3 regions of the Pseudomonas sp. ZY71 genome follow, and region 3 is predicted to be linked to each of the others. Evidence: predicted binding sites of a transcription regulator. Region 3 holds the regulator's gene; each other region holds the start of a gene.

Region 1 (4,157 bases), 1.2 Mb from region 3:
CCGCCAGCCCCGACGCCACCAATCCGGTAATCCCCAGACGTTTGCGTTTGTTGAGCAGGATATTCAGGGTGCCGAGGCTGAACGACAGCACCAGACCGAGCAACAACGTGGTGCGCGCGAACTGCTCGTCATAGACCTTGCGCAGTTCGGCTGTGGTCAGCCATTCGGGAAACAGAAAGCAGAACACCGCCAGCAGGCTCAACAGCCCGAGGGTGGCGGAAATATAGCCACTGACCCGCCCCTCGCCAAATTTGAAGGGTGCGTTGCCATGCCGTTGAAAATAGGCTTTGAGTCTTTCCATTAACTGATCTTCCGTGATTGCGAAAACTGCGACTGGTCATTGCGACGCAGGCAGATACAAAAAAGCCACGGTGACCGTGGCTTTTTGTGGATCACTGCTTCGGCGCGGGGGCCGGGGCAGTGGCTGGCGGAGCAGCGGAGGCAGGTGCCGCGCTCCCCGGTTCAGCCGGTTTCGGTACGGCGTCGTCGAACAGGTTCAGGCGTTCGCGCAGTTCGTGCGCAGGCACCGGTTGCTGATCCGCCGGCAGTGCATTCGGGTCAACCGGCGCTGCCGGAGCGGCGCCGTTCTGACCTTGATCCGCCGGTTTCGCCGGATCCGCACCTTGCGCACCTTCAATGGCCGCCTGGGCTTTCTTGGTCAGCACCACGATATCGATACGACGGTTAACCGGGTTGAACGGGTTTTCCTTGTCGAACAGCGCCGACGAGGCATAACCGACGACCCGCGCCACTTGCGCATCCGGATAGCTACCGGCGATCAAGGCACGACGCGCAGCGTTGGCACGGTTGGCCGACAATTCCCAGTTACCGAAATCACCGGTGCCGGTGTACGGCTTGGCGTCGGTGTGGCCGCTGATGCTGATCTTGTTCGGCACCGCTTTGATGGTGTCCGCCATGGCCAGCAGGATGTCTTCGAAGTACGGTTTCAGGCGTGCAGAACCCGAGTCGAACATCGGCCGGTTCTCGGCGTCCATGATCTGGATGCGCAAGCCGTTCGGCGTGATCTCGAAGAGGATCTGGTCCTTGAACTTCTGCAGTTGCGGGTTCTCGTCGACCTTGTTCTGCAGTTCTTGCAGGAGCAGTTCCAGACGCTCCTTCTCGACCTGCTCGGCCATGCCTTCAACCTGCTCGGTGTCGACCGTGACCTTGTCAGGCTGCGGTTGCGACTTCACTTCCGGGTTGAGGGTGTTTTCCGGCGCCAGAGTCGGCGTACCGCCCAGGTCAATGATGTACGGCGTACCGCTTTCGGAAAAGCCGACCGGGTCTTTGAAGTAACCGGCGATGGCGATCTTCTGCTCCGGCGTGGCGGTGGACAGCAGCCACAACACCAGGAAGAACGCCATCATCGCCGTGGCGAAGTCGGCGAAGGCGATTTTCCACGCCCCGCCGTGATGCCCGCCGGCTATGCGCTTGACGCGCTTGATGATAATCGGCTGATTATTTTCCATGACTTAGCGACCGCGAACAGCTTGTTCCAGCTCGGCAAAGCTTGGACGGTGGGCCGGGTACAGCACCTTGCGACCGAACTCGACCGCCAGCGACGGTGGCATGCCGGAAGCCGAAGCGACCAGCGAGGCCTTGATGGCTTCGTAGACGTTCAGCTCTTCCTTGGCATCGTGGGCCAGGGAATGCGCCAGCGGGCCGAAGAAACCGTATGCCGCGAGAATACCGAAGAAGGTACCGACCAGTGCCGCACCCACGTGCAGACCGATGGACTTCTGATCGCCTTCACCCAGCGAGGCCATGGTCACCACGATACCGAGTACCGCCGCGACGATACCGAAACCGGGCATGGCGTCGGCGATGCCGTTCACCGCGTGGGATGGATGCTCGAGGTCTTCTTTCAGGCTGTACAGTTCCATGTCGAACAAGCCTTCCAGCTCGTGCGGGGCCATGTTGCCGGACGACATGATGCGCAGGTAATCGCAGATGAACGCGGTCATGCGTTCGTCTTTGAGCACGGCCGGGTACTTGGCGAAGATCGGGCTCGCGGCAGCATCTTCGATGTCGCCTTCGATAGCCATCATGCCTTCGCGGCGGCTCTTGTTGAGGATCTCGTAGATCAGCCCGAGCACTTCCAGATAGAACGTGTGGCTGAAGCGCGAACTGAACATGCTCAGGGATTTCTTGAGCACGTGCATGGTCATGTAGCCGGGGTTGGCCTGCAGGAATGCACCGAGTGCAGCACCACCGATGATCATCACCTCGAAAGGCTGGATCAGGGCGGCAATCTTGCCGTGGGAGAGCACGTATCCGCCGAGCACGCTCGCGAATACGACGATGATGCCGATAATTTTAGCCATAGGTAGAAAGTACTTATTTAAGTCGGGTTCAAGGTCATATTCGGAAGTTAAAAAATCTCTTCTTCTACTTATCGGCAAAACTGCGCCAGACTATAGCCAGTTCAGGCGAAAAGCCAATTTAGCCCATGCCGGGCGCGTCTACAGTCAGTGAAGATCCCGTCCAGACATGGCTAATGAAACGAACGTCCCACACGCAAAACCGACCACCCTCGACGGCTGGGTAAAGTTGCTCGATGGCGTGCGACTGCCCGTGCCGCAAGAGTCTCACGACAAGGTTTGTCGGGCGATTCGTGATAACCGCAGCTCGTTGCGTGACATCGCCGACCTGATGCAGGACAGCCCGGCATTGGCCTTGAGCATTATCCGTGAGGCGAATCGTCACACCCACGGCACAATGGCCGCACCGGCGGAAAATCTTGAAGTGGCGATCAATCGCCTCGGCCTTGCGCGCACAGAAGAACTGCTGGCGCGGTTGCCCGCCGAGCCGCAGATGCAAATCCCCAAGGCCCTGCGCCAACTGCAAATGATCAGCCAGCACGCGACGCAACAGGCCAACGGTTTTTTCGCCAGTCGCCTGGCGCGGCTGTGGCAGGACATTCATTGGGGCAGCCTGCTGTTTCTGTCGCCGCTGTGGCCATTGGCGCTGACGTATCCGCAATTGCTCGAAGAATGGGAGCTGCGGGTTATCCACAAGGGTGAGTCAGCCCGCGTAGTCGAAAAACAATTGTTTGGTGTACGCCTGCTGAAAATCGCAGAAGCGCTGGTGCAAACCTGGCATCTGCCGATCTGGGTGCAGCAGGGTTATAAATTGCTGCTCAGTGAACAGCGCGAACTGGTGAAAGTCCTGCGCATCGCCCGTGACAGCGAACACCCACTGCGCCAGCAGAATCGCCTCGACGATGACCCGACCCTGCGCCGCTGGCTCAATCAGCCAGCCAACACCGTGCTGCTGGCCAACGGTCTGGCGCTGTCGGCACAACAAGCCTGGGACAGTCCGCACAGCGAACGCTGGCAGTACCTGACCAGCCTTTACCTGCAAATCCCGATGGACGAAGTGCAGCAACAACTGCACCAGCAGGCTGCCAACAGTGCACGCCAGCATGCAATGCCCGATCTGTGGCACCCGGCGGTTTCGCTACTGTGGCCATGGGGCACGCACCGTTTGCCGGCGGGTATGTTGCCGGCCGCTGCGCCGAGCGCTGAAGACCTTGGCCAATGGCGCCGCCAATGCGCCGAACTGCTCGCCGAACCGAGCCGCTTCACCAATGCGATGAGCCTGACCGTCGCCGCTCGCGATGCGCTGGTCGCCAGCGGCATGCGCCGGGTGATGATCCTGATGGCCGACCGCACGCAGTCGAATCTGCGCGTGAATCAAACCGCCGGGCTGCCGAAAGAAGCGGCGGCGCTGAATTTTGTCGTCAGCCAGAGCAGCGTGCTGCAACGGCTGTTGGCACAACAAGCGCAAGTGCGGATTACCCCGGACAACAACGCACAATTCTCCGCCCTGCTGCCACCGAGCCTGCGCACGCTGTTTCGCGGCGAGCATCTGTTCCTGCGTTCACTGGTGAATAACGGCCGGGTGATCATGATTGTGGTTGCCGACCAGGGCGGCGGGCCGTTCGCCGACATCACCGTGCAAGCCTTTGGCAAAACCGCGCAGTGCATCGAGAAAGCCCTGCACAGCTTTAGCAGCCGTGGCCGATGAGGCTGCGCTACAATCCTCCCCTTTGTGCCCTGGAGACCTCACATGTCTGACTTCTCTGGCTTGCCGCTCGTCATCGAGCCGAGCGACCTGCTCCCGCGCCTCGATTCCCCTGAACTGATTCTGGTGGA
Region 2 (4,157 bases), 3.2 Mb from region 3:
CGTTGGTCGTCATGGCATCGACCACCTGCTCGCGCAAACCGCTGCGCGGCTGGGTCTGGATGCGCTGAACCAGCTCACCCAGGGATTTGATGCCTTGCTGCTCCATCAGTTTGTTGAGACGGCTCGAGACCAGGTATTGCTTGTTTTCACCGAGCAAAATGCCACAGGCTTTTTCCAGGAAGACCCGGAACTGTTCGAAATCCAAATTACCCGTAGACAATGATGCCGCCTCTTAAATCGTGTTGACCGCCAGGAGCAAAACGCTCCTAGCTGATATCTGCTGCTTTGATCCGGTCGACTACCCGGGATGCCAGGTCATCAGGGCGGAACTTGGCCAGGAAGTCATCAGCACCGACTTTCTTGACCATCGCCTGATTGAATACCCCGGACAACGAAGTATGCAGGATGATATGAAGCTTTTGCATGCGTGCGTCGCCGCGGATTTCCGCCGTCAGGGTGTACCCGTCCATCTCCGGCATCTCGATGTCGGAAATCATCATCAGGAACTCTTCTTCCGGCTTCTTGCCCTCGTCGACCAGCTTGCGCAGGTAATCCAGCGCCTGCTTGCCGTCGTTCAGCGCCACTACTTCGACACCGATCGTCTGTAGACAACGCGTGACCTGCTTGCGCGCCACCGACGAGTCATCGACCGTCAAGACACGCAACGACAGTGCCTTGGTCTGGGTCTCGACATCGACCACGCCCACCGAAATCGCTTCCGGTGTCGGCGCAACTTCCGCCAGCACTTTCTCGACGTCGATGATTTCGACTAACTGATTGTCCACCCGAGTCACAGCGGTCAGGTAATGATCGCGACCCGTGCCCTTGGGCGGTGGATGAATCTCTTCCCAGTTCATGTTGACGATGCGCTCCACCGAGCGGACCAGGAAACCCTGGGTCTTGGTGTTGTACTCCGTGATGATCACGAACGGGTTGTTCTTGTCTTTCAACGCTCCGGAACCGGTGGCCATTGCCAGATCAAGGATCGGAATGGTCGCCCCCCGGATATTTGCCACCCCGCACACGACAGGACTGGACTTGGGCATCAACGTCAGCGACGGGCACTGCAACACTTCCCGCACCTTGAACACGTTGATTCCATAGAGCTGCTGACCGTCAAGACGGAACAACAACAGCTCCAGGCGATTCTGCCCTACCAGTTGCGTGCGCTGGTTCACCGAATCCATTACACCAGCCATGCCCAGACTCCTACACCAACGCCAAGTGTTGTTGCGACGCACATTCATTGCTAAACGGCACGGCGCTTGCTTTTTAACTCGTATGAACGCTCAAACGACATTTTTTCGACGCCTGACATCTCCCCTCCGCAGAGGGCTTTGTGCTGCGGGCGCTATTTGCTGCTTTTTTGCTGGCAGCCCTGCCATTGCTGATGCGGTTACCTTGCCTGACATGCTTATCGGCGTCACTCAGGGCTTTCTTGAGTTCACCGTAGAAGACTATCTGGCAACCAGTCAAACGGAAGGCCGCTACGAAATCGAAGTTAACCAGCTCGACCCCCGTATGCGCATGCCTATGTGCGACAAGGAATTGACAGCGACTTTGGAAAGTCCGGCACGTCCGTTGGGCCGGGTTACCGTGAAGGTTCGCTGCGAAGGCGCCTCGCCCTGGACCGTGTTCGTGCCCGCTCAAGTCCGCCTGTTTCGCGAGATCGTGACCACCACCCGACCGCTGAAACGTGCAGGGATTATCGAACCACAGGACGTGACCCTGCGTGAGCGCGACGTGAGTACGATCAACCAAGGCTTTCTGACCTCGGTAGACGAAGCGATCGGGCAGAAATTAACCCGACCAACGGTAGCCGATCAGGTCATCACCTTGGTTCATCTGGAACAGGCCGAAGTCATTCGCAAAGGCGATCAAGTGGTCATCACCGCCCGCAGCGGCACGCTCGCCGTGCGCATGCCCGGGGAAGCGCTGGCCAATGGCGGTTTGAAAGAGCAGATCCGGGTGAAAAACCTCAACTCGCAACGGGTCATCAAGGCGCAAGTCACCGCGCCGGGCCAAGTGGAAGTCGCGATGTAGAAAACTGGCGCTGACCCCGGCTGTTCCCTAAACTGTGCCGCAGCAGGACACGCGCCGGCGCATGCAAGGCTCATTGTAAATGTGCCTAAAGTTTTCCAGGGGATGGCCGAAAACATGGCAAGCGTCCAAATTCCCAGAGGTTTTTATCATGGTCATCGATTTCAGCCGTTTGAACAGCTCCTCGTCACTTACGGGCAGTACACGTACCAGCAACGCCAAGGAAACCGCCGAAACCGGCACCTCCGCGCCGCTGAATACCCAGGCCGAACCGGCCAGTACCGCAAAAAGCGGGGAATCGGTACACCTCAGCAATGAGGCTCAACAGTTGCAGAAGGTCACTGACAAGCTGCGCGATCAACCTGCTGTCGACAAAGCCCGTGTGGCCGAGTTGAAAGCCGCGATTGCCGATGGCAGCTATAAAGTCGACAGCAACCGTGTAGCCAGCAAACTGCTCAACTTCGAAGCCCAGCGCTAGGCCTTTGCCGGCGCGAGGCTTTTGGACGCTTAACACCCAAGGCCAGCCATGCACGACACTAATTTATTGCAACTGATCAACGACGACTTTGCTCCAGCTCAACAATTGCTGGAGTTGCTGCAAACCGAATCTCTCGCGTTGCACGGTCGCGACATGCCCCTGCTGGAAGAAATTCTGGCGCACAAACAGGCATTGATCATTCTGCTTGAACAGCATGGCCGCAAACGCAGCGAAATACTCGCCAGCCTCAACTTGCCGACAGACCGCAGCGGTCTTGCGCAACTGGCTGGCCAGTCGAGCATTGGCGAGCAGTTGTTGACGCAAGGCGACGCATTGACCGATCTGATCGCTCAATGTCAGGCCGCCAACGTCAAGAATGGCCAGTCGATCCAGATCCAGCAGGCCGCCACGGCCAATCAGCTGAAGATCCTCACCGGTGGTGAAGCGCCAGCGCTTTATAACGCCAGCGGTACATTTGCCAAACCCGCCACACCGCGTCCGCTCAGCCAGGCATGAGCCGTTGATGCGCCAGCTCTATCAACCCGCGGAACATGCTGGCAAAATGCTGGCTAGTCGTCATATTTTGTCTGGAGATTGATAAACCGTGTCCAACGCCCTCAGCGCGGATGATGCTCCGCAGCCCCCTAAGGTGCTTACCACGCCACTGGAAATCTCCAGCAACCTGCGCCAGCTGCAAGAAAGCCACGATCCGCTGATCATCACCTTTCATGAGCGCAGCCAGCGCTTCCAGAGCTACCTGATCAAAGTCGACCGCGACAGCGCTTCGATCGCGCTGGACGAGATGATCCCGCGTGACGGCGAACGCTTTCTGCTGGCCGGCGAACCATTCAAGGTCGAAGGTTTTCATGAAGGTGTGCGCATTGCCTGGGAATGCACCGGCACGCTGAATATCGAAGAGTCCGAAGGTGATCGTTTCTACACCGGCGAGCTGCCGACTGAAGTGGTTTACCACCAGCGCCGCAATGCCTTCCGCGCCGCGCTGAAACTGACTGATCTGGTCAGCGTTGAACTGGGCGGCGAAAAGCTCAAGGCGCCGATCAACGGCAAACTGCTGGATATCTCCGCGACCGGCTGCAAGCTGCGTTTCGAAGGCGATATCACTGATCGTCTGCAATTGGGCCAAGTCTATGACCGCCTGATCGCGCCGCCACTGTTCGGCAACCAGCCGACCTCCGTCGAATTGCGCTATCTGCACTTCGAAGAAAAACTCAACATCACCTTTGCCGGCCTGCGCTTCCACAACATCAGTGGTCAGGCAGCGCGCAACGTTGAGCGTTTCGTGTATCAGTTGCAACGTGAAGCACGCCGTTTCGACAAAGACGATCTCTGATTTGTCCGGCCAATAAAAAGGGCAGTCCTTGAGGGGACTGCCCTTTTTTATGCGCGGTGCTTTTTGCTCAGTTCAGGGTCTGCCGCCACTGAGATCGGGCGCGGGATTATCGGTATCCGGCTCGCCTTCTGCCGCAGGCTCTGACGGCGTAGCAGGTTCAGGCTCGGGATTTGCTGGGGTCTGCACCGGGTCCTGCACCATCTGCTCCTGCACCACTTGCTCATCGACCCGAGGATCGAGGGCTGCCACCAGCGGCGAACTGGACATGCTGTCCGGCATGGCCACGTG
Region 3 (4,157 bases):
GCGTTGATCCGCGTGCACTGGATTCGATGCGCTTTGAATTGAACAGCCTGCGCGAGCTGATGGAAGTTCAGCTCGGCACCCTGGCCTGGAATCAGCTGCAAGGCAGCCGTCCGGCGCAAGCCAATCTTTATCGCCGTCTGCAACGTATCGGTCTGTCCGGCCCGTTGTCGCGCGATCTGCTGGCGATGATTACTGATATCGAAGAGCCGCGTCAGGCCTGGCGCATGCTGCTGGCGCACTTGGCGCGGATGATTGCCGTACCGGAAGTCGAGCCGCTGGAAGAGGGCGGTGTGATTGCCATGGTCGGCCCTGCCGGCATGGGCAAGACCACTACGCTCGCCAAGCTGGCAGCGCGTTATGTGCTGAAATACGGCGCGCAGAATGTCGCGCTGGTGAGCATGGACAGTTTCCGTATCGGCGCTCAGGAACAACTGAAGACGCTGGGCCGCATTCTCAATGTGCCAGTGACTCACGTCGATCCGGGCCAATCGCTGGTGCAGGCGCTGGATCCACTGCTGCGCAAACGCGTGGTATTGATCGATACTGCCGGCCTGCAAGCCAGTGATCCTGCGCTGCGCATGCAGCTGGAAAGTCTGGCCGGGCGTGGCATTCGTTCAAAAAATTATCTGGTCTTGGCAACCACCAGCCAGAAACAGGTTCTAACCGCCGCTTATCACAGTTACAAGCGTTGCGGGCTAGCCGGCTGCATCCTGACTAAACTGGATGAAACGGCCAGCCTTGGCGAAGTGTTGAGCCTGGCGATCAGTCATGAATTGCCGGTCGCGTACCTGACCGATGGCCCACGGATTCCGGATGATTTGCATCTGCCGCGCCGTCATCAACTGGTCAGCCGCGCCGTCAGCGTGCAAATGCAGGAAGAACCCAGCGAAGAAGCCATGGCTGACATGTTCGCTGATATCTATCACAGCCCGACCAAGCAGGTAGGCTGAGGTATTCATGAACAGTTTTTGTACCTACATCGATGGTCTGCCATGCATTGTTCCGGTTGTGAACGCGCAGCCAGTAATGTGGCCTCCGTCTATGCAAGACAAGGTAAAGAAATAACATGGGCAGCATGCATCCCGTACAGGTGATCGCGGTGACCGGCGGCAAAGGTGGCGTCGGCAAGACTAACGTGTCAGTGAACTTGTCGCTGGCGCTGGCAGAGCTTGGCCGTCGGGTCATGCTGCTGGACGCCGATCTGGGACTGGCGAACGTCGACGTTTTGTTGGGTCTGACCCCTAAACGCACACTGGCCGACGTGATCGAAGGCCGTTGCGAATTGCGCGACGTGCTGTTGCAAGGCCCCGGTGGCATCCGCATCGTCCCGGCCGCGTCCGGCACGCAAAGCATGGTGCACCTGAGCCCGGCGCAACATGCCGGTCTGATTCAGGCGTTCAGCGACATCGGCGACAATCTCGACGTGCTGGTGATCGACACCGCTGCGGGTATTGGTGACTCGGTAGTCAGTTTTGTACGCGCCGCGCAAGAAGTGTTGCTGGTGGTCTGCGATGAGCCTACTTCCATTACCGACGCCTACGCGCTGATCAAGTTGCTCAACCGCGATTACGGCATGAACCGCTTCCGCGTGCTGGCCAACATGGCGCAGAGCCCGCAGGAAGGGCGCAACCTGTTCGCCAAGTTGACCAAGGTCACGGATCGCTTCCTTGACGTGGCCCTACAATACGTCGGCGCCGTGCCTTACGACGAAAGCGTGCGTAAAGCGGTGCAGAAGCAGCGTGCTGTGTATGAAGCCTTCCCGCGTTCCAAGTGCGCGCTGGCGTTCAAGGCGATCGCGCAGAAGGTCGACACCTGGCCGCTGCCCGCCAACCCGCGTGGCCACCTTGAGTTTTTCGTCGAGCGCCTCGTGCAGCAAACGGCAGGGCCCGTGCTATGACCGCAAGCGGTATGAACTACTACAAGAAGTCGGCACGTGACGCGCAGTACGAACTGATCGAGCGTTACGCGCCACTGGTCAAACGCATTGCCTATCACTTGCTGGCACGTTTGCCGGCGAGTGTGCAGGTCGAAGACCTGATCCAGGCCGGAATGATCGGCCTGCTCGAAGTCTCGACCAAATATGACGCCAGCAAAGGCGCCAGTTTCGAAACGTACGCGGGCATCCGAATCCGCGGCGCGATGCTCGACGAAGTGCGCAAAGGGGACTGGGCGCCACGCTCGGTTCACCGCAATACCCGTATGGTCAGTGACGCAATTCGCTCAATTGAAGCTAAAACCGGCCGTGATGCTAAAGATCACGAGGTTGCGGCCGAACTCCAATTGAGTCTCGACGATTACTACGGGATTTTGAATGACACCTTGGGCAGCCGCCTGTTCAGTTTCGACGATCTGTTGCAGGACGGCGAACACGAAGGGCTGCACGAGGATGGCGCGAGTGCTCATCTTGAGCCGTCACGCGATCTGGAAGATGAACGTTTCCAGGCGGCGTTGGCGGACGCGATTGCCAATTTGCCGGAGCGTGAGCGACTGGTGTTGGCGCTGTACTACGACGAAGAGCTGAACCTCAAGGAGATCGGTGAAGTCCTTGGCGTCAGTGAATCGCGGGTCAGCCAGTTACACAGCCAGTGCGCGGCCCGTTTGCGGGGGCGTTTGGGGGAGTGGCGAGCGCGCTGAAGGCAGTGTGGGGACACTGCGAACGAGGCTGGTGCGGTGATGAACGGCACCGGTCTTGCTCTGTTGTGCTCCAGACAGTCTTCGAGTGCTGCGCCGATTGATTGAAGTGGCGCGTCCAGGTGCTGGGCGCGTTTAAGACTGCTTGGAGGTCGAATTGAACAAAGACATGAAAATCCTCATCGTTGATGACTTCTCAACGATGCGGCGGATCATCAAGAACCTGCTGCGTGATCTTGGGTTCACCAACACCGTCGAGGCTGACGATGGCGTGACTGCCATTCCAGTGCTCAACAGCGGCAGCATCGACTTTCTGGTAACGGACTGGAACATGCCGGGCATGACCGGTATCGACCTGCTGCGCCACGTGCGTGCCGATGAAAAACTCAAGCACCTGCCAGTGCTGATGGTGACTGCAGAAGCCAAGCGCGAGCAGATCATTGAAGCCGCTCAGGCCGGTGTAAACGGCTACGTAGTCAAACCTTTCACGGCTCAGGCGTTGAAAGACAAAATCGAGAAGATTTTCGAACGCATCGGCTGATGAACGCGCGGGGGAGCTATGGAGCATAACGAATCTTCACAGGGCGATTTCGAGTCGACCCTGAAAAAACACGCGGTCGAACTGGTCGAAAGCCTTGAAAAAGGCAGGTTCGGCGACGCTGTGCAACTGATCCATGAGCTCAATCAGACCCGTGACCGTGGCCTGTACCAGGAAGTCGGCAAGCTCACACGTGAACTGCACAGTGCGATCGTCAACTTCCAGATCGACCCGAACATGCCACAGGCCGAGGAAGTGTCGCAAATCACCGACGCCACCGAACGCCTGGGCTATGTGGTCAAGCTGACAGAGGCCGCGGCCAACCGCACCATGGATCTGGTGGAAAGCGCCACGCCGGTGGTCAATGGTCTGGCTGACGAAGCCCAGACTTTGAGCGCCGATTGGGGGCGCTTCATGCGTCGCGAGGTCGGAGCTGAAGAGTTCCGTGAACTGGCGCGCCGGGTCGACGGTTTTCTGTCACGCAGCAGCACGGACAACCGTGCGGTGTCGAGCAATCTCAACGACATCCTGCTGGCCCAGGATTACCAGGACCTGACCGGTCAGGTGATCAAGCGTGTGACCCAACTGGTCACCGAAGTCGAAAGCAATTTGCTCAAACTCGTGCTCATGGCCAGTCAGGTCGACCGCTTTGCGGGCATCGAACATGACCGCGCCGCGATGCTTGCAGAAAAAGATCCACAAAAACATCTCTCGCAGGGTGAAGGTCCGCAGATTCATGCCGATAAACGAGAAGACGTTGTGTCCGGTCAGGACGATGTGGACGATTTGTTATCCAGCCTCGGGTTCTAGTGTTTTGGAATTTTAGGTTTTTTGGGTTTTTAGACCTGTAGGAGCACCCCATTAATGAGCTTCGGCGCCGATGAAGAGATCCTTCAGGATTTCCTGGTTGAGGCCGGCGAGATTCTTGAGCAACTGTCCGAACAACTGGTCGAGCTGGAAAGCCGTCCGGATGACGCAGATCTGCTCA

What was found. Region 3 encodes FliA, which starts transcription of late flagellar genes. Its sites were predicted from a motif close to CTAAAGTTTNNNNNNNNNNNGCCGNTAA; they were not measured.
Region 1: the regulator FliA is predicted to act here: its motif matches at 2,393-2,420, upstream of motA (flagellar motor stator protein MotA).
Region 2: the regulator FliA is predicted to act here: its motif matches at 2,129-2,156, upstream of flgM (flagellar biosynthesis anti-sigma factor FlgM).

What each region holds. Positions count from the first base shown of each region.
Region 1 is NZ_CP144274.1:584,064-588,220, reverse strand. Features, by position in the region: gene VY732_RS02540 (sterol desaturase family protein) at 1-301, opposite strand, end outside; gene motB (flagellar motor protein MotB) at 393-1,469, opposite strand; gene motA (flagellar motor stator protein MotA) at 1,473-2,324, opposite strand; gene VY732_RS02525 (HDOD domain-containing protein) at 2,491-4,029, shown strand; gene rhdA (thiosulfate sulfurtransferase) at 4,072-4,157, shown strand, end outside.
Region 2 is NZ_CP144274.1:5,013,580-5,017,736, forward strand. Features, by position in the region: gene cheR (protein-glutamate O-methyltransferase CheR) at 1-220, opposite strand, end outside; gene VY732_RS22235 (chemotaxis protein CheV) at 267-1,199, opposite strand; gene flgA (flagellar basal body P-ring formation chaperone FlgA) at 1,282-2,043, shown strand; gene flgM (flagellar biosynthesis anti-sigma factor FlgM) at 2,192-2,518, shown strand; gene VY732_RS22250 (flagella synthesis protein FlgN) at 2,567-3,034, shown strand; gene VY732_RS22255 (flagellar brake protein) at 3,123-3,869, shown strand; gene VY732_RS22260 (MFS transporter) at 3,942-4,157, opposite strand, start outside.
Region 3 is NZ_CP144274.1:1,814,331-1,818,487, forward strand. Features, by position in the region: gene flhF (flagellar biosynthesis protein FlhF) at 1-950, shown strand, start outside; gene fleN (flagellar synthesis regulator FleN) at 1,067-1,897, shown strand; gene fliA (RNA polymerase sigma factor FliA) at 1,894-2,634, shown strand; gene VY732_RS08055 (chemotaxis response regulator CheY) at 2,801-3,172, shown strand; gene VY732_RS08060 (protein phosphatase CheZ) at 3,191-3,979, shown strand; gene VY732_RS08065 (chemotaxis protein CheA) at 4,034-4,157, shown strand, end outside.